DNA from 2 places in the Arthrobacter sp. 08Y14 genome. Region 2 is predicted to be linked to the other one. Evidence: predicted binding sites of a transcription regulator. Region 2 holds the regulator's gene; the other holds the start of a gene.
What was found. The regulator LexA, encoded in region 2, represses DNA repair genes until DNA is damaged. The targets are predictions, from matches to a motif close to TCGAACANNTGTTCGA.
Positions count from the first base shown of each region.

Region 1: the regulator LexA is predicted to act here: its motif matches at 1,783-1,798, upstream of CXR03_RS18605 (HNH endonuclease signature motif containing protein).

Region 1 is NZ_PJIX01000002.1:486,966-496,892, reverse strand. It holds gene hrpB (ATP-dependent helicase HrpB) at 1-140, opposite strand, end outside; gene CXR03_RS18605 (HNH endonuclease signature motif containing protein) at 184-1,596, opposite strand; gene CXR03_RS18600 (DUF4334 domain-containing protein) at 2,415-3,029, shown strand; gene CXR03_RS08880 (putative protein N(5)-glutamine methyltransferase) at 3,093-3,935, shown strand; gene CXR03_RS08875 (hypothetical protein) at 3,975-4,241, shown strand; gene CXR03_RS18595 (alpha/beta fold hydrolase) at 4,248-6,695, opposite strand; gene CXR03_RS08865 (alanine racemase) at 6,811-7,896, opposite strand; gene CXR03_RS08860 (Na+/H+ antiporter) at 8,026-9,639, shown strand; gene CXR03_RS08855 (hypothetical protein) at 9,667-9,927, opposite strand, start outside.
Region 2 is NZ_PJIX01000003.1:709,118-719,044, forward strand. It holds gene dapF (diaminopimelate epimerase) at 1-378, shown strand, start outside; gene CXR03_RS15605 (class I SAM-dependent methyltransferase) at 465-1,085, opposite strand; gene hflX (GTPase HflX) at 1,206-2,777, shown strand; gene CXR03_RS15615 (ATP-dependent DNA helicase) at 2,770-4,812, shown strand; gene lexA (transcriptional repressor LexA) at 4,951-5,781, opposite strand; gene CXR03_RS18740 (LysM peptidoglycan-binding domain-containing protein) at 6,424-6,678, shown strand; gene CXR03_RS15630 (histidinol-phosphate transaminase) at 6,904-8,013, shown strand; gene hisB (imidazoleglycerol-phosphate dehydratase HisB) at 8,106-8,723, shown strand; gene hisH (imidazole glycerol phosphate synthase subunit HisH) at 8,720-9,355, shown strand; gene CXR03_RS18360 (hypothetical protein) at 9,360-9,518, shown strand; gene priA (bifunctional 1-(5-phosphoribosyl)-5-((5-phosphoribosylamino)methylideneamino)imidazole-4-carboxamide isomerase/phosphoribosylanthranilate isomerase PriA) at 9,557-9,927, shown strand, end outside.

The sequences.
Region 1 (9,927 bases), on a different contig from region 2:
TCCGCGGGGTCCAGGGCCGCCGCCAGATCCGGGAGCGCCTCGGCAAAGACCAGCCCCGCGCCGATGTGCTCCAGGTTGAAGGGAGCCTTGGCCAGAACGTTTGAACGGTCCGGATTGCCGGTTGAATGCTGTGTGCTCACCGGTCCATTCTCCCGTGTCCGGACCTGTCTTCTGCCAACACCTTTACTCCAGAGCCGGCGGACAAGGAGCAATGGACCGATAGACATGCCCTGTAGGCGTAGTGGTCACAACCGTGTGCCTGCCGTCCGGCGTGTGGTCCGCGATGTCCTGCGCGGTTCGGGCGGTCCAGCCGGGTGCTTCCTTGGCCTGATTGCAGGCCTCACACAAACCCTGAACATTCTCCGCCGACGTCAAGCCACCCTCACGAACCGGCACAACATGGTCATAATGCCGGATCGGAGCACCACACCACGGCATCCGACACACCCGGTCCCTAGCTGCGATAAACCGTGCCAAACCCTTCGGCACCAACCGTGCCTTCGAATCCATCGCCACCAACCGCCCCGACCCGGGCACCGCATACAACCGCCGCAACCACACCTCGGTCCGCGGATCCGGCCGCACCCGCGGAACGCCCCACCCCGACAATGTTCCTTCAGCGCCATGAAGATCAACCACGGCGGATAACCCTTCAGCATCGGAACCCGCCCCAGTGTCCGGCCCGCTGCCGCGGATCAGGTCCCGCGCCCACTGCGCCGGCACCACCCCGTACCCCGCCAACACCGCCGACCCCGAACCATCAGGAACACCGGCGTCAGGATAAACGGCGTCAGGAACACCGGAATCCATGGCACCGGCGTCAGGGGCACCGGAATTCATGACACCTGAATCCATGACACCCGGCGGCAGCACCCCGGCCAGCAACGCCCGGTCCGTCATGATCAACTGCACTTCCACCCGCGCATCCTCCGCCCGCGCCTGCCCCGTGACCCGCTCCACCAACGTATCGGCCATAATCTGACCCCGGCCCCGGCAATCCCCGGCAGCACGCAACCGGTCAGCTTCCCGCGACAACACCGCGAACACCCCCACCCCCTGGGCCACCGGCAACAACCCCGTCAAATACGTCATCGTGTCCGGCGCCGGACGACACGACACATACCGGCCCTCAACCGCCTTCGCCGCACGATTCACCACCGACCGCGGATCCAACCCATACGCCACCGACCTCACCCTCGCGATCAGTGCCCGATCACCCAGGCCCCCCAACCCCGCCAGGTCCCCGGCCACCACCGCATCTGCCCGGCCCCGGTCCCGCCGGGACAGACACGCCGTCTCGCGCACCAACAATGTCGCCCGCCACTCACTGAGCACCCCCACACTCAAAGCGTGCAGGGTATGCGGCATCTCCGCGGTCAGGATTCTGGCCAAACCCAGCAACCGGTTCCCCCGGTGCGGGGACTCCCTCCGGGCCAACCCGATCTGCGCGCCCACACCCCGGCCCAACTGCTCCGCCGCCAACCCCGCCCGGACCTGAGCCCGGCGGGTGGAAGCATCAAACGCCGCCGCAGCCCGAGCCTGCGCCGCCGCAGCCGCGGACTTCAGCTCCTCCAACAACCGAATCTCATCAATCAACCGGGCACGCTCAGCAGCCTCCAACACCTCCACCGACGCCGACTCAACAGCCGGGTCAACAGCCTGCTCTCCGCCGGGACCGCAGAGGCGAGCGCTGCCGACAGAAGTCCTCCCTTCAAGGGGAGGCTGACCTGGGATGACTGCGGTTTTCAATCTGGAGCCTCCGTGCCGTGCAGCTTTCACGAGTAGTACATATGTTCTATTTTAGCTTCTGGGCCCGGCACAATTGGAAGGCGGCCCTACTCAAGTTTCTTCGAAAAAATACTGGTTTTCTGGCGCCACGACTGAGTGCCGCGGGTTTCATAAGGTTTGCTCAGAGGTACCTATCACGTACATTTCACCTAACGTCGAAAACCCGTCGGATGGAAGAAGGCCCAGTGGACCACCATCGCGTTCCCATCCCCGTCCGGCTGTTTCCCGGATGGGCCGAATCTCCTATATGGCTCCCTGGCGGGCCCGTCGACTTCGGGGACTCACAGCTTAGTGAACAGCTAAAAGCGGACCTGGCCGCCTGGGAAAGCCGCTACTACGCCTCGATTACGGATGCGACAGCCGACGGTGACAAGACAGCACCACAGCGTAAGGACCGAGCTCACGGGGAGCGGGGAAGAACACTGGCCGCTCAAATTTCGGCAGAGTTGGGGAGTTCCTTTGTGGTGATTTTTGAGAACAGCAATGGAAAGGGCCGCACAATTCGCAGCAGTGCGCCTGCAACGAATCCTGCTGCCGCGCGAGCCTTCACTGTCAGATATGAGGATGAAAATTCTGATGTCCAAGAGCTTGAGATTGCTGGAGGACGTTGGGAAGCCTACGCGCCGTTGTCCGGTGCCCGCCTCGGCAGCGCCCCCGGCAGCAGTAAAGACAACGGCAGCAGTAAAGACAACGACAACACCCCAGAGCAGGTAGCCCGGCTTGACGCTCTCAGCGGCGGAACCACCTCCAGCGAAGCCCTGGCGTTTTTCGACTCCCTCCCGCCGGCGGGCATCGACGAACTCACCGGCTCATGGCAGGGAGCAGAAGTGCCAACCGGCCATCCCCTCGACGGCGTTCTCGGCAGCTTCGGGTGGCAGGGAAAGAGATTCGAGGGCCCCGAGTCCGCACACCCGCTGGTCTTCAGCGGCAGGGACGGTCACCTCTTCGAGGTGAATCCGTGGTTTGTTCCGCTGCGGACAGCCCTGAAGCTCGGCCCCATCCTGCGCCCTCCGGCCGCCGGCCGCGTCATCCGCCCGTTGCTGCGCCTGCTCCGAACGACACAGCCGAAGGCCAGACTCCGCATGATGGAGTACCGCGGCGTGGTCTCAGCCACCATGATCTACGATTCCCTGCCAATCAACGATGCCTTCCGCAGAGTGGACGCGAACACACTGCTCGGGGCGATGGACATGCCCGGACCGCATCCTCCCTTTATGTTTATGCTCCGGAGGATCAGCTAGCGGGCAGCTTCACACCCGCTTCCGTCCCTTGCCCCACGCTGCCGCAGCTGTGACAGTATCCCTGTGCATCGGAACATTCCCGAAGAACTGCTGGCCGCACGGCTCCGAGCGTCCGGTTGTGTTTTCGCCGAGGAGGAGGCCAATCTCCTTCTCGCCGAAGCCGCAAAGCGCAGCACCGAAACTGCAGGCTCCAAGAATCTGGAGCAGATGGTCCTGCGGCGGTGTGCCGGTTTTCCGCTTGAACAGGTTCTCGGCTGGGCCGAGTTTTACGGGCTGCGGATAGCGGTCTCCGCCGGCGTCTTCATCCCCCGCCGGCGGACGGAACTGCTGGCCGCTCACGCCATAGCGCTGATCAGCGACCTGACCAACCCGGTGCTCGTCGAGCTTTGCTGCGGCTCCGGAGCCGTCAGCCTGACCATTGCCTCACGCACCGGCCATTCCCTGGAGGCCTACGCCGTCGACATCCACCCCGCAGCGATCGAATGTGCACGCATCAACCTGGCCGGTCGGGTAACCGTCCTGGCCGGTGACCTGTTCAGTGCGCTGCCGCAAACCCTGCTCGGGCGGGTCGGCCTCGTCGTTGCGAATGCCCCCTATGTCCCCACTTCGAAACTGGACACCCTGCCTCCGGAAGCGCGCGACCATGAACCTGCAATTACCCTCGACGGGGGCGCCGACGGCGTGACTGTTCTCCGGCGCATCATCAGCGCAGCACCGGCATGGCTGCGCCCGAACGGATCACTGGTGGTGGAGTGCAGCAGGGAGCAGTCCGCCACCGTGGCCCAACTCATGGCGGCGCAGGACCTGCGGCCGGAAATCATCACCAGTGAGGGGCCCGAGGCAACGATCGCCGTCGGCCGCGGACCGGCCGTTACAGGGGCTGGTACGGCACAGGCCCAGATATAGGGAAGACTGGAACCTCATCATCTCTAAAGGCGGAACCACTTGATCACTCTTCAGCAGGACAACGACGGCTTCATTCGCATGGACCGGCACTTCCCCAAGTCCGCCCCCGTCAGCATCGTTTTCACTGACGGCAGCACAGAAGTACTCACGGGCGCCCGAATTAACAAGGCGTACGACGACGCCCTGGCGGATTTCCGCGCCAAGAACCACTTGGACGCCAAGGGTTTCACCCGCATCGCCAACAAGCGGGTCCTGGACAACAACAAGATCAACTTCGTTCCGGTTTCCCCCGGAATGGGCCAGTAGGCAGTCTCAGCGCGCGGACTCCTCCGCCGTCCGTCCCGCCGGAAGATGCCCGAGCATGAGCCGCAGCAGCTCGGGCACCACGGCGGGATGGAAGTAGTGGCCCATGCCGGGCACCGTCACCAGGCGTGAGCCGGCAATGGCCGCAGCGGTTGCCGCTCCCCCGCTCGGATGCACAATGGGGTCCCGGTCGCCGTGGATTACCAGTGTTGGCGCCTTGATTCCGGCGAGATCGGCCGTCCGGTCCGCAGAGGCGTTGATGGCACCGAGGTGCCGGGAACGTGCCGTTCCGTTGTCCGGATAAATGCCCCGGTCCCAGGCCAGTCCGCCGATTCTGGCCTCTTCCGCCGGGTCCGCAGGATTCACCCGCCCGGAAAGATGGCGCATCATGCCCACCCGGTCCTTGATGAACTCATCCCGGGTCCGCGGCGGCCGGGCGGCGAACCGGCGTTTGGTTGACAGTGCCGCGGCACCGATTTTCCGGGCTCCGGTGGTGGAGATAATCGAAGTCAGGGTCAGGACCCGGTCCGGATAATGGGCCGCGACGGACTGGGCAATCATGCCGCCCATGGACATCCCCGCCACGTGTGCCCGGTCCGCCTGCAGGTGATCCAGCAGGCCGACGACGTCATCGGCCATATCCTCGATCCGGTAGGCACCGGGCACGGGCCGCGCCAGGGCCTGATGCAGCAGGCTGGGCACGGGTGTATTCATTCGACTCGAACGCCCCGCGTCACGGTTATCCAGGCGGATCACCCGGTACCCGGCGGCTGCCAGTCCGTCCACAAACGCAGCGGGCCAGGACATCAGATCCAGCCCGAGGCCGGCCACGAGGACCACCGGCTCGCCGTCGTCAGGCCCGTCAACGCGATAGCACAGCCGCACCCCCGACTCCAGATTCACGAAGCGATCTTCATCCTGCGGACCGGGCAGGGACCCCTGCGGACCAGTGAACTGCAGGTGCTCATCAACCAGTGCGCCCTTTTGCAGGTCCCGGCGGTCGGCCAGAAAGTTCATGGTCATGAGCCAGGGCGCCTGCGTTCCCTGCCGCGGCAAGTCAGCCATGCTGCGCTGAATATACCCGGCGCCAAAGTCCAGCAGCGGCCGCGTGGGCATGCCGGCCGGGGCCACCGGTACGGCGGCGGTGTGGCCGAGGCGGTCCATGCGGGTCAGCAGCCGGGAGAACCATCGGGTCAGCAGCCCGACCTTCAAGGTCCATGACGCGTTGGTGTATCCGATGGCAAACGCCATGTTCGGGATGCCGCTGAGCATGACGCCGCGGTAGGCCACGGTTTCCGCAAGGTTCACCGGCACGCCGTCCAGCCGCATCTCCGTCCCGCCCAGGATCCGCAGGGCCAAGCCGGTGGCGGTGACGACGACGTCGGCCTCCACCTCTTCCCCCGACGCCAGGCGCACGCCGTGTTCGGTAAACGCGGACGTCTGCCCAGTGACCATGGTGGCGTTGCCGCTGCCCAGGGCGGTGAAGAAATCGCCGTCCGGAACCGCGCACAGCCGTTGATCCCACGGCCGGTACGGCGGATTCAGGTGCGTGTCCAGGTCAAAGTCCTCCGGAAGAACACGGGACTGGATGCCACGGATGAGCTTTCGGGCCAGGTTGGGCCACCGCTGGCAGAAGGCCCAGATGGCCCGCTGCCGGCGGGCACTGACTTCGGCCATGATCTTTCCGGTGCGCTCTGGGCCGACGACGCCGCGCAGCCGGCGCGCGAGCGGGTCCTCCGCGGGGATGGGCAGAATGTAGGTGGGAGTGCGCTGGATCATCGTCACCCGGGCGCCAAGTTCTGCGAGCGCCGGCACGAGGGTCACCGCGGTGGCGCCGCTGCCGATTACTGCAATCCGTTTGCCGGACACATCCAGATCTTCCGGCCAATGCTGTGGATGCACAATCCGCCCGGAGAACTGCTCGCGCCCGGGGATCTCGGGGGTGTACCCCTCTTCGTAGCGGTAGTATCCGGCAGCGTTGAAGATCCAACCCGCGGTCAGGTGCAGTGTTTCTCCGGTTCCCACCGGTTCGGCAGGCGCTGAGTCCGGTGCTGAATCCGGACCGGGTTCCGGAGTCCTGGTGCGCTCCACGGTGATGTTCCAGCGTGCGTCCCTGCTGGACCAATCTGCACAGATCACCCTGTGGTGGTAGCGGATCAGGGCGTCCACTCCGTGTTCGGCGGCTGTCTCCAACAAATAAGAAAGGATGCTCGGGCCGTCCGCAATAGCCTTCTCCTCCAGCCACGGCCGAAAGTCATAGCCGAAGGTGTACAGGTCTGAATCGGAGCGGATGCCGGGGTAGCGGAAAAGGTCCCAGGTCCCGCCTGCCCGGCCGCGCGATTCCAGCAGTGCGATGGACCGGCCCGGATGGTCCTGCCGCAACCGGCAGGCAGCACCGATCCCGCTTAGTCCAGCGCCGATGATCAGCACGTCCAGATGTTCAGCTTCGGTTTCCATGAGTCCCCCGTTTCCTGCCCCTGTTTTGCGGCTCCGCTGCCCGCTGCCGGACGCCGTTGTGCCATTGCGTCCGACACTAGCGGACCCGGGTGACGTTACCGGGTTCAGGCGAAGATCAGTTCATGCCCCGAGCCTCCACGGCCCAGCTTGATGACCCTGCGAACCCGCGGGCTTCATCGAACCCGCCGGCTCCACCAGCCAGCACATACTCCTCGTGCAGGTTCACGGCGTTGCAGGCATGGTTGGGCACCACCAGTACCCTGCTGCCCAGGTCCGGCAGCGGTCCGGGCATTTGTACCGTGGCGTGATGCTCCGAAGCGGCGGTGATCCGTGCGTCGGGATGCTCCAGCAGGCGCCCGTGCCCGGTGGCCCAGACCGGACGATCAGCACCCAGCGTTTTGGTTCCGGAGTCCAGGACCACCCGCCCGGCAGGCTTTGACACCACAGTGGCCACAACGGTCAGGGCAATGTCCTCCATGGAACAGGTACCCAGTTCCAGCTGCTGGGCATCATTGAACACATATACGCCAGGGCGGATGTCGGTCAGCATGTTCCGGGAGTAGGCGGCGGACGGGCTGGAACCGCCGCTCACCACCGGTGCCGCAACACCTGCACTTTCGAGACCGGCCACCGCCTCGGCGACCGCCCGGCCTTCGTCGTCGGCCGCTGCACGACCGTTGCCGGGAGCGTAGCTGTGGCCGGGGAAGGTGAAAACGCCCGCCACCTTCAACCCCACACGCCCGGCATGTGCGGCGAGCTCACCCGCGCTCCCGGGCTGGCAACCGCTGCGGTGGTGGCCGGAGTCCACTTCGATCATCACCTCAGCGGGAATGTCGAAGCGCGCCAGCTGATCAGCCGCTGCCGGAGAGTCGACGCCGATGCGCAGCAGCGTTTGGCGGGCCACCGTGTGCAGGCGCTTCGCCCGTGCCGTCGTCATCCAAAGCGGATAGGCAATGAAGATGCCCGGGGCACCGGCGGCGGCAAACACTTCCGCCTCCCCCACTGTTGCCACCGTCAGGCCCCCTGCGCCGGCCGCCACCTGCAGGCGGCCAATCTTCGCGGATTTGTGCGTCTTGGCGTGCGGCCAGAGGCCGAGTCCCCGGGTTTGAGCGGACGCTGCCATGGCACGGATGTTCGCTTCCATGACGGCGGTATCCAAGCGGAGATACGGGGCATCAAGGTCCGGGATCACTGCACTCATCTGAGCAATTCAACACCATATGAAACGCCCGCTTCCCCTTGCCGCCCCTGCCATTGGCTTTGTGACGCTTCTACCGTGGAGAAATGGAGAACTGCACCGCTTTCGCTTCGAATCCGTTGAGGGCCTAAAGTGCTTGGCTCTGAGCTGGTGGTGATCCTGTGCACGGCGGTGCTGCTCTGCACTCTTGCTGCGCGCAGGTGGGGGCTGCCGGCACCGGTACTGCTGCTGGCCTGCGGCATCCTGCTGGGCCTGATTCCGGCTCTGGCTGAGGTGGAGCTGCCGCCCGAAGCCGTGCTGTTTCTGTTCCTGCCGGTCCTGCTTTATTGGGAGAGCATCAGCACGTCGCTGCGGGAAGTCCGGAGCAATCTGCGCGGCATCGTGCTGATGGGCACCCTCCTGGTGATAGTGACAGCTTGGGCCGTAGCCGCGGCAGCCCATGCCCTGGGGCTGCCCTGGGGACCGGCCTGGGTGCTGGGCGCCGCCATTGCGCCCACGGATGCCACCGCCGTCGGCGCTCTGGCGCGCGTGCTGCCGAACCGGTACGTGACTGTCCTGCGCGCGGAGAGCCTGATCAATGACGGAACCGCGCTGGTAGTTTACGGTGTGGCCGTGGCGGCCACTGCCGGCACCGAGACACTGGATGCTGCGGATGTTTCCTGGCGCTTCCTGCTCGCTTATGCGGGCGGGATTGCCGCCGGGGCTCTCACCGCCTGGGCGGGGGTGCATGTCCGCCGCTGGATTCAGGATCCGCTGCTGAGCAACGTGGTCACCATCCTGTCGCCCTTCACGGCTTTTGTGCTCGCCGAATCGGTGGAAGCCTCGGGTGTTCTCGCCGTCGTGGTGGCCGGGCTTGCGATGGGCAGGCTGGGGCCGAGAGTTGTTCAGGCCGACACCCGCCGTCAAATGACGGCATTTTGGTCTTTGGCCACCTTCCTGCTGAACGGCGCATTGTTTGTCCTGGTTGGACTGGAGCTTCCCAGAGCAATATCCGAGCTGACCCGTGGTGAGCTGTTCCGCGGCGTGGTCCTGGTCGGCGTGGTGACGGTGGTGATCGTTGCCGTCCGTTTGGCCTATCTGTTCGGCACCACGTATCTGATCCGGCTGCTGGACCGCAGAGAAAGCCAGCTGGCCCGCAGAATCAGCAACCGGGCACGTGTCGTCAGCGGATTGGCGGGCTTCCGCGGTGCCGTCTCGCTCGCGGCTGCCCTGGCGACTCCGCGTTCCACGGCAGCCGGCACACCGTTTCCGGACCGGGATCTCATCATCTTTGTCGCAGCGGGAGTGATCGTGGTGACCCTCGTCCTGCAGGCTCCGCTGCTGCCGGCAGTGGCGCGCTGGGCACGGCTGCCGCAGGATACCGAGGCCCGTACCGAGGAACTGCGCTTCGCCCAGGCATCGGCCATCAACGACGCGCTTGAGGCCATGCCCCGGCTGGCCGCCGAGCTCGGCACCGACCAGCAGGTGGTTGATGAGCTGGTGACGGAATACAACCAACGCCTGGGTGTCCTCAGAGCGCTCGCGAATGAAACGGACGCAGACGACGACGGCGCCGCCCGTGCCCTGACCCGCGCCGGCCAGTACCGCGAACTGGGCCTGGCACTAATTGCCAGAAAACGAAACACTCTGATCCGGCTGCGGGACGAGCGTCGGATTGATGACACGGTGCTGCTTCAGCTCCAGGCGCGGCTGGACCTGGAGGAAGTTCGACTCGCGGCTCCGCACGATGCAGCTGACGAAGAATAACTGCGAGGGGCGGGCCGCAGCTGCCCGTCAGCACATCGTGCGGGCTTCCGTGAAGATCACCAGCACTTCGGATTCCGTGAAACCGCGCTGGATCCAGAACTCCTGATACTTGCGCTGCTTCTGCGGGTCATCCGCATTGGTGCAGGCCAGGGATCCGATGCCCAGTAGCTGCTCGTCGTCAACACGCTCCGGGGTCAGAGTGGGCGCATGTTCCCGCACCGCGGCGAAGAACTTTGATCCCTTGCCAAATTCATCCGGAAGCGGATTCGCAGCGGTGGGAACCTGCAT
Region 2 (9,927 bases):
ACAGTGGTGGCCCTGGCCGAGCTGTCCGAACTCGCAGCCACTCAACTGACGGCGCCGCCCACCGTGCAGCCGGAGCCGGAGAACGGCACCAACGTGGAATTTGTGGTCCCCGCCGAGCCTCTGGTGGAAAACGGCGTGGGTCTGCTGACCATGCGCGTGCATGAGCGCGGTGTGGGGGAGACCCTTTCCTGCGGCACCGGCGCCTGCGCAGCAGCCGTTGCCATCCGTTTCTGGGCCGGCCGGGATGCTCCGAACGATTGGGCGGTCACGGTGCCCGGCGGCGTCGTCGGGGTCCGTTTCCTGACTGCTGAAGACGGCCGCGAGCACGTGGAACTCAGCGGCCCCGCCGTCATTGTGGCGCGCGGAACCCTACTCTAGGAACGGCCGGAATAAACCCCTGCGACGGGCGGTTGAAGCTGTCATGGAATTCAAGACCGGTGTAAGTGCGGCCCGCCGCTGAGCAGTCAGCTGTCTTCGGGGCTGCGGGTAATTTTGAGGATCCGGAAGGATTTGGCGGTGCTGTGCCGGGACACCGAGTATCCGGACCCCAACTGCTCGGCCATCCATTTCTGCAGTGAATCCGCTCCCAGGTTTTTCTGCACCACCAGCCACGCGGTTCCTTTCGGCGCCAGCCGCGGCAGCCACAGAAGCAGGAGCGCATGCAACTCGTCCTTGCCGATGCGGATGGGCGGATTGGACCAGATGGTGTCGAACCGCAGCTGCGGATCGACGTCCTCGGGCCGGCTGGCAGTGACATTGTCCAAGCCCAGTGCGGCGGCATTGTCACGGGTCAGGGCCAGGCACCGCTCGTTCACATCCACGGCGTACACGCGGGCTGCCGGGGATTTCAGGGCCATGGTCAGCGCCACCGGCCCCCAGCCGCAGCCAATGTCCAGCAAATTCCCCTCCGGGGAGGGGGACGGAACTTCGTCCAGCAGAATGACAGTGCCTTTGTCGATGCCGTCGGGGCTGAAGATGCCGCCGGAGGTAACGAGGTCACGCTCCCGGCCATCGAGCGTGACACGGAGCGGCCGGCGGACCTCGGGCCCGGACGGCTGTGAACTGAAGTAATGGTCTGAACCCATAACAAACCAGATTAGTGGGTCTGCGGCAGGCAGCGGAAACCGGATTCAGCGGCGGGCAAATCGCGCCCCCAAATGTCCGTGCCCTGACTTACCATGGAGAACACGGCTTATAAGGAGAATATGACGATCAACAATTCCCGTCCTGGCACGTCCGGTTCCGCTCAGCCCACACCGGAGCTGAGCCCCGAAGACATCCAGGGGGTCATTGACAGGATCCTCGCCAAGGAAAGCGCTGCGGAGGCCAAAGCCCCCGGCCGGGACGTCCCGCGGGGCAGAGCCCAGGCTCTCTCTTCCGAGGACGCCGGGCATTCAGTGCACGACGGCGACCAGGAAGACCTTCGCGAGCGGCACGCACTGCGGCGCGTGGCCGGCCTGTCCACCGAACTCGAAGACGTAACCGAAGTCGAGTACCGCCAGCTTCGCCTGGAGCGTGTGGTACTGGCCGGACTGTGGAGCGAAGGCACGGCGGCCGACGCCGAGAATTCCCTGCAGGAACTGGCAGCCCTCGCCGAAACGGCAGGCTCCGAGGTGCTCGACGGCGTCATCCAGCGCCGCCTGAAGCCGGATCCGGGAACGTTCCTGGGTTCGGGCAAGGCACAGGAGCTCAAGGATATTGTGGCTGCCACGGGCGCCGACACGGTCATTGTGGACAGCGAACTCTCGCCGTCCCAGCGGCGCGGCCTGGAGGACATCGTCAAGGTCAAGGTCATTGACCGTACGGCGCTGATCCTGGACATCTTCGCCCAGCATGCCAAGTCCCGCGAAGGTAAGGCCCAAGTGGAACTGGCCCAGCTTGAATACCTGCTGCCGCGACTGCGCGGCTGGGGCGAATCCATGTCCCGGCAGGCCGGTGGCCAGGTGGGCAGTGCCGGTGCCGGTATGGGTTCGCGCGGACCCGGTGAAACCAAGATTGAGCTGGACCGGCGGAAGATCCGCACCCGGATGGCCAAACTCCGCCGGGAAATCGCGGGCATGAAGCCTGCACGCGAAACCAAGCGGGCCAACCGGCAGCGCAATCAGGTTCCTTCGGTGGCTATCGCCGGGTACACCAACGCGGGCAAGTCGTCGCTCCTGAACCGGCTGACCGATGCCGGTGTCCTCGTCGAGAATGCGCTGTTCGCCACCCTGGACCCCACTATCCGCAAGGCACAGACCGAAGACGGGATCGGCTACACCCTGGCGGACACCGTCGGGTTTGTCCGGTCGCTGCCGACCCAGCTGGTGGAAGCCTTCCGCTCCACGCTGGAGGAAGTGGCGGACGCTGACCTGATCCTGCACGTCGTGGATGCCTCCCATCCTGACCCGGAGGGCCAGATTGCCGCCGTCCGCACTGTGCTGACGGATGTCGATGCCCGCAAGATCCCGGAAATCATCGTCCTGAACAAGGCCGATGCCGCCGATCCGTTTGTCCTGGAACGCCTCCGGCAGAAGGAACGCCGGCACGTGGTGGTCTCCGCCCGTACCGGTGAAGGCATTGACGAGCTGCTGCAGGCCATTTCCGAAGGAATTCCCCGCCCCGCGGTGGACCTGACGCTGATGGTTCCCTACGACCGCGGAGACGTGGTCTCTCGGCTGCACAGCCCGGACACTGAAATCCTGTCCGTGGACCACTCCGAAACGGGAACCCGGCTGCATGTCATGGTCCGCGAAGGCCTTGCTGCTGAACTGGAGCCGTTCGTCACCCATGAGTAAAGACACCACCGGCGAAGTCCTGGAACTTCTGGACACCGCCGTTGCCGGCATGGGCGGACAAAACCGCCCGGGCCAGCATGAAATGGCCCGACAGGTCGCGCAGGCCATAGACGAAGGAAAGCACCTGCTGGTTCAGGCGGGCACCGGAACCGGCAAATCGCTGGCCTATCTGGTGCCGCTGATCCATCACTCGTTGGAGAGCACCAAGCCGACGCTGGTGTCCACTGCAACGCTGGCCCTGCAGTCCCAGATTGTGGGCCGGGACCTGCCTCGGTTGCTCAAGACCCTTCAGCCGCAGCTCCCCCGCGAAGTGGACGTGGCACTGCTCAAGGGCCGCAGCAATTATGTCTGCCTGCACAAGACCGGCGGGGGATTTCCTGAAGAGGAAGATCCCGCCGGTGCCCTGTTCACGCTGGGAGATGACCATGGCGTCGCCCACCCTTCACCGGCTCCCACCTCGGCCATGGGCCGGGAAGTGGTCCGGCTGCGTGAATGGGCGGACGAAACTGACACCGGCGACCGGGATGATCTGGTCCCGGGTGTGAGTGACCGGGCCTGGCGGCAGGTATCGGTGACCTCCATGGAGTGCCTGGGAGCCCAGAAGTGTCCGGTCGCCGCTGAGTGCTTCAGCGAGCGTGCCCGCGCACAGGCCGCCGTGGCCGACGTCGTGATCACCAACCATGCCATGCTGGCGATTGCTGCCTTCGAAGGCCTGGCCGTGCTCCCGGACTATGACGTGGTGGTCATTGACGAGGCACACGAACTGCAGGACCGCGTCACCGGTGCCGTCACCGGCCAGCTCTCCGGCACGGTGATTACTGCCGCTGTTACCGCAGCGCGCAAACACACCTCTGCCAGCGTAGAGGAGCTGGCGCAGGCAGCACGTGCCTTTGAGCAGTCCATGGAGGGTGTTCCCTCCGGGCTGCTGGCGAGCGGACTGAATGAAGAGCAGGAACAGGCCGTGGGGCGCGTTCGCGAGGCCTGCCGAGTGGCGCTCTCTGATTCCAAGCCCGAGCCCGGGGAAACCGCAGACGGCGGCCGGCAAACGGCCCGTTCACGGCTTATGGCCGTGCTGACTGTCTGCGAGCGGCTGATCTCGGCACCGGCGGCCGGCGAGGTGATTTGGGCGTCCCGGCCCAGTTCCTTCTCCCCGTCGGGAGGTTTTTCGCCGCCCGACGAGACCGCCCCCGCCACCCTGAACGTTGCCCCGCTGTCAGTGGCGGGACGGCTGCGTGAAGGGTTGTTTGACGGGCACACCGTTGTCCTGACCTCGGCGACCCTGGCGATCGGCTCCGAGTTCGGGCCGGTGGCCGGTGCCCTGGGCCTGCTGGGTCCGGGTGCACCGTCCTGGACCGGAACCGACGTCGGCAGTCCCTTCGATTACCCGCGCCAGGGGATTCTGTATGTGGCCAAGGACCTGCCCAAGCCGGAGCGGGGCACCTCCGAGGCTCAGCTGGATGAAATCGAAGCGCTGCTTAAGGCCTCAAACGGCGGTGCGCTGGGCTTATTCTCCTCCCGGCGGGCGGCCGAAGATGCCGCCGATGCCATGCGCACCCGGGTGGATTTCCCCATCCTGTGCCAGGGGGAATCTTCCATGTCTTCACTGGTCAAGCAGTTCTCCGAAGAGCCGGACACCTGCCTCTTCGGCACCATGTCGCTATGGCAGGGCGTGGACGTTCCCGGAGCCGCGTGCCGGCTTGTCCTCATCGACCGCATCCCGTTTCCCCGTCCCGATGACCCGCTGATGACCGCCCGCACCCGAGCAGTGGCCAAGGCCGGAGGCAACGGGTTCATGTCCGTGGCCGCGACCCATGCCGCCGTGCGTCTGGCACAGGGCGCCGGGCGCCTGATTCGTGCGGCGGGGGACCGCGGTGTGGTGGCTGTCCTGGACTCCCGGCTGGCCACGGCCCGGTATGGGGGCTTCCTGCGCGCAGCCCTGCCGCCGTTCTGGTCCACCACGGACCGCTCCGTGGTGCTCTCGGTTTTGGGCCGGCTCGCAGAGCAGTCGGCGGCCGAGGAGCTGTCGGCGGGGTAGTCGGGCTGCGGACGTAACCGCGGCACTCTGCGGCCAGTGAGGCCGGGCAGCAAAGACATGGACACGCAAATGGCGGCCGGAAGATTTCCGGCCGCCATTTGCGTGCTTTCCGCTGCAGGGATCCCGCTGGGACGGCGGCTAAAGAGCGCGCATCACCGAGACAACTTTGCCCATGATGACGGCGTGGTCGCCCACGATGGGCTCGTACTGCGTGTTCTGCGGCAGCAGCCAGGTGTGGCCGTTGCGCTGCCGGAAGGTCTTGACCGTGGCTTCATCGTCGAGGAGGGCAGCCACAATGTCACCGTTCTCCGCCGTCGGCTGTCGGCGCACAACCACCCAGTCACCGTCGCAGATGGCGGCATCAACCATGGAGTCTCCCGAAACCTTCAGCATGAACAGGTCACCGTGTCCCACCAGCTGACGGGGCAGCGGCATGATGTCCTCCACCACCTGCTCCGCAAGGATGGGTCCGCCGGCGGCGATGCGGCCGACCAGCGGCACCATGGCGGTATCAACGGAGGTGGCAAGCTCGGTTACCGAGGCCAGCGCCGGGGCTGGGCCTGTGCCCTCTTCACGCTGGTCTCCGGCGCGCCCCGCAGCGCCGGCTGAAGGGCTGTTGTCCGTGCCGGAGCCGTGGCGCCCCGGCGCCTCTTCGGCTGCCGTGCCGGAGGATCCGTCACGGAGCATCAGCGGAATGAGGATTTCCATGGCGCGGGGGCGCTTCGGATCACGGCGGATGTAGCCGAGCTTCTCCAGCTGCATGAGCTGGTGGGTCACGCTGGACAGGCTGGCCAGGCCAACCGTGTCGCCGATTTCGCGCATGGTGGGCGGATAACCGTTGGTGCTCACGGACCGCTGAATCATCTCCAGGACGGTCTTCTGCCTGGGGGTGAGCCCCTTGGCGCGCGCACGGGTGCCTGTGGCAGCTGGTTTGTTGGTGCTGTCTTCGGAAGCAGTCCTGCGGGCCACGTCGGGTTCCCTTCGGGTCAGCTGGTCCCGGCAATGCCGGGGCTGGTCGGTAAATGTCTAATCGGGTACAAGCCGGGACGTTTTGGCCGTGCAAGCCGTTCCGGCGGTTATGTCAGAGGCAGCTGATTCAGTGATCCTGAGGAACCGCTCCGGCGCCTGGGCTTCGGCTCGATCCGCAGAACCTGTTGAAGGTTCCCTCTTGTCCTCAACGTTAAGCGAGCAGCGAGGCGTTTTCAAACATTTGTTCGAGCGAGTCTCGACTTTATTAGTAGATAGGTGCTAGAAATAACTCAGCAGAAATCGAACATACTTTCGACAGCCGCCCTCAGCGGAGGTTCGGGTAGGTCGATCAGCTTCCAATCGTTCGAATATGGCTTCGGGTATTTCCCGCAGCGGTCGAACCGGAAAGGCGTTGCCATGACAACCCAAACAGTCCCGACAGCTCGCACAGCTGATTCAAGTCATACAGCTGCATCAAACACAGCTGCATCAAACACAGCTGCATCAAACACAGCTGCTTCAAACACAGCTCCCTCACGGCACCTCCATTCTTCCCGGCCTTCAGGTCCTTCCCTGCCGGTCAAGACGAACTCTCTGCACCTGACCCGCAGGGGCCGTCTGGTTTTCATCGGCCTCCCGCTGATGCTCGCCGCGGCGGCTGCGCTCATTGTGCTGGGATTCTTCACCGCACCCGCCATGGCCTCCAGCGGGGGGCCGGACGTGACGAGAACCGTCCAGGTCAGTGTGGGTGCGGGTGAGTCCCTGTGGGGCCTGGCGCAGGAGTTCGCTCCTGAGCGTGACCCGCGGGATGTCATGGAAGACATCATGGAACTCAACAACCTGACCGAATCCCGCCTCATCGTTGGTGCTCAGCTTTACATTCCCGTTGAACGCTGAGCCTGCAACAACGCTGACCCCGCAACAACGCTGAGTCCGCAACAACGCTGACTCTGCAACGCTCAGTCCTCAACAACGCTGAGCCCGCAACGCTCAGTCCTCAACACCCCGGGACGAAGCACCCAGAGCCAAACAAGTCAGTGCTCAACAACGCGGGACGTAACAAGGCAGGGCGTGCAGCCCGCAGATTCTTCCCGCTCCGCCTTCGAGTCTTAAGCTGTACAGGTGACTGAACAGCTGGCGAGACTTAACCGACTTCCTCTGCGCGATGACCTCCGCGGACTGACGCCCTATGGCGCACCCCAGTTGGATGTGCCCATCCTGCTGAATGTCAACGAGAATACGCATGGCCTGCCGAAATCCGTGCGGGAGGCGATTGCGATCTCCGTGGAGCGGGCCGTGGCCGGCCTGAACCGCTACCCGGACCGGGAATTCACGGAACTGCGGGACCGGCTTGCCGCTTACCTCGGCCATGGACTGACCTCCGAAAATATCTGGGCCGGGAACGGCTCGAACGAGGTCCTGCAGCAGATTCTCCAGGCGTTCGGCGGTCCCGGACGGACGGCCATGAGTTTCCCGCCCACTTATTCCATGTATCCGCTGCTCGCCAGCGGCACCGGCACCCGCTACGTCACGGGACGCCGAAGCGACGACTTCGGGCTTACGGCTGAGTCAGCTGCAGAACAGGTTCGCGCCGAGGCGCCGAACATCGTCTTCCTTTGCACTCCGAACAACCCCACCGGCACAGCACTTTCACTGGATGTTGTGGAGGCGGTCTACGAGGCGGGGGCCGCGTCACACGCCATCGTGATCGTGGATGAGGCCTACGGCGAGTTCTTCCATGCCGGCACTCCGAGCGCCCTGGAACTGCTGCCGGGACGCGAGCGCCTGATCGTCTCACGCACTATGAGCAAAGCCTTTGCGCTCGCCGGAGCCCGGATCGGCTACATGGCAGCCGCCCCCGAGGTTACCGATGCCCTCCGCCTGGTGCGGCTGCCCTACCACCTGTCCGCCATCACGCAGGCCACTGCCAACGCTGCACTGGAACACGCAGATGCTTTGCTGGCCAACGTTGAGGACATCAAGGTTCAGCGCGACCGCATTGTCTCCGAGCTGCAGGATCTGGGTCTGAAGCCCGCCCCCTCAGACGCGAACTTCGTCTTTTTCGGCGGAATGGAGGATCCCCGGGCAGTCTGGGAAGGCCTGCTGGAGGCAGGCGTCCTGGTGCGCGACGTCGGGATCCCCGGCCATCTGCGTGTCACCGCCGGCACGGAGCCGGAGACCAGCGCCTTCCTCGCCCGGCTCCGCGAACTGCTGGCCGCCGGCATCCGGTAGCTGGGCCGGGGCGCCCACGCTGCCGGCCGGAACAGCACCGGCCGGCAGACACTAAACTGTTAGCAGAGACCATCTTCTTTCAAAGGAAAACCATGACCGTGGAAACCACCACCGGCCGCACAGCCCGCCTCGAACGGGTTACCAGTGAATCGTCAGTGGTAGTGGAGCTGGACCTGGATGGAACCGGCCAGTCCAACATCAGCACGTCCGTGCCGTTCTATGACCACATGCTGACAGCCCTGGCCAAGCATTCCCTAATGGATCTCACGGTCCAGGCGACCGGTGACACCCACATCGATGTCCACCACACCGTCGAGGACATCGCCATCAGCATCGGCGAGGCGCTGAAGACGGCGCTGGGCAACAAGGCCGGGATCCGGCGCTTCGGCGAAGCAACGGTTCCGCTGGATGAGGCACTGGCCAATGCAGTGGTGGACATCTCCGGTAGGCCTTATCTCGTGCACACGGGGGAGCCGGCAGGACAGGAATACCACCTGATCGGCGGGCACTTCACCGGCTCGCTTACCCGCCATGTCTTTGAAGCGATCACCCTGCACGCCCAGATCTGCCTGCACATGACCGTCCTCGGAGGTCGCGACCCCCACCACATCGTGGAGGCCCAGTTCAAGGCCTTCGCCCGGGCGCTGCGTGCTGCCGTGGAATCGGATCCCCGCGTCGAGGGCATCCCCTCCACCAAGGGTGCCCTGTGAGCCGCAATGTCACAGTCCTGGACTATGGCTCCGGAAACATCCGGTCAGCTGTCCGCGCCCTGGAACATGTCGGAGCCAATGTCACCCTGAGCTCCAAATCCGCCGACGTTCTGAACGCCGACGGGCTGCTGGTGCCAGGCGTCGGCGCCTTTGCCGCGGTTATGCAGGGCCTGAAAGAGGTTGACGCGCTGCGCCTGATTGGTCGCCGCATTGCCGGCGGACGTCCCGTGATGGGCATCTGCGTAGGCCTTCAGGTCCTCTTCGACGAGGGCGTGGAGCACGGCGTGCGGACTCCCGGAATGGGGGAGTGGCCCGGAGTGGTGGAACGCCTGGACGCCGAAGTGGTGCCGCACATGGGGTGGAACACCGTGGAGCCGCCGTCTGGTTCCGAGCTTTTCGCCGGCATCGAGGATGAGCGGTTCTACTTTGTGCACAGCTACGGCGTGCAGAAATGGGACTTCGACGTGACCCAGCCCGCCATGCGCGCACCCCAGGTCACCTGGGCCGAGCACGGCAGCCGCTTCATTGCCGCTGTGGAGAACGGTCCGCTGACCGCAACACAGTTCCATCCGGAAAAGTCCGGTGACGCCGGTGCGGCGCTGCTGGAAAACTGGCTGAAGACGCTGGGTTAGGGCTATGTGGAGCGTCATCCTGATGGGCCTTGCCGGAATTCTGATCGGCGGCGCCATTTCCTTCCGCCGCCAGGGCATGTCCAAAATCATCACCATTAGTTTCTGGGTCCTTGCGGGAATGTCCCTGCTCGGCGCCTACCTCCTGATCGACAGCAGCGTCTGACCAATCGCCGCTGCCGGAATTCCCACGGAAAGCAAAACATGTCACTTGTTGAAACACCCGTCCTTGAACTTCTGCCCGCCGTTGACGTAGCTGACGGCCAGGCCGTCCGCCTGGTTCAGGGTGAAGCCGGCAGCGAAACCAGCTACGGCGATCCGCTCGATGCGGCCATGGCCTGGCAGAACGACGGCGCCGCCTGGGTTCATTTGGTGGACCTCGACGCAGCCTTCGGCCGCGGCTCCAACCTGCCCCTGCTCAAACGCGTTGTTGACCAGCTGGACATCAAGGTGGAGCTGTCCGGCGGCATCCGCGATGACGCGTCCCTGGACATGGCCCTGGAACTGGGCGCCAGCCGCGTGAATCTGGGCACCGCAGCATTGGAAAACCCGGAGTGGACCGCCAGCGCCATCGC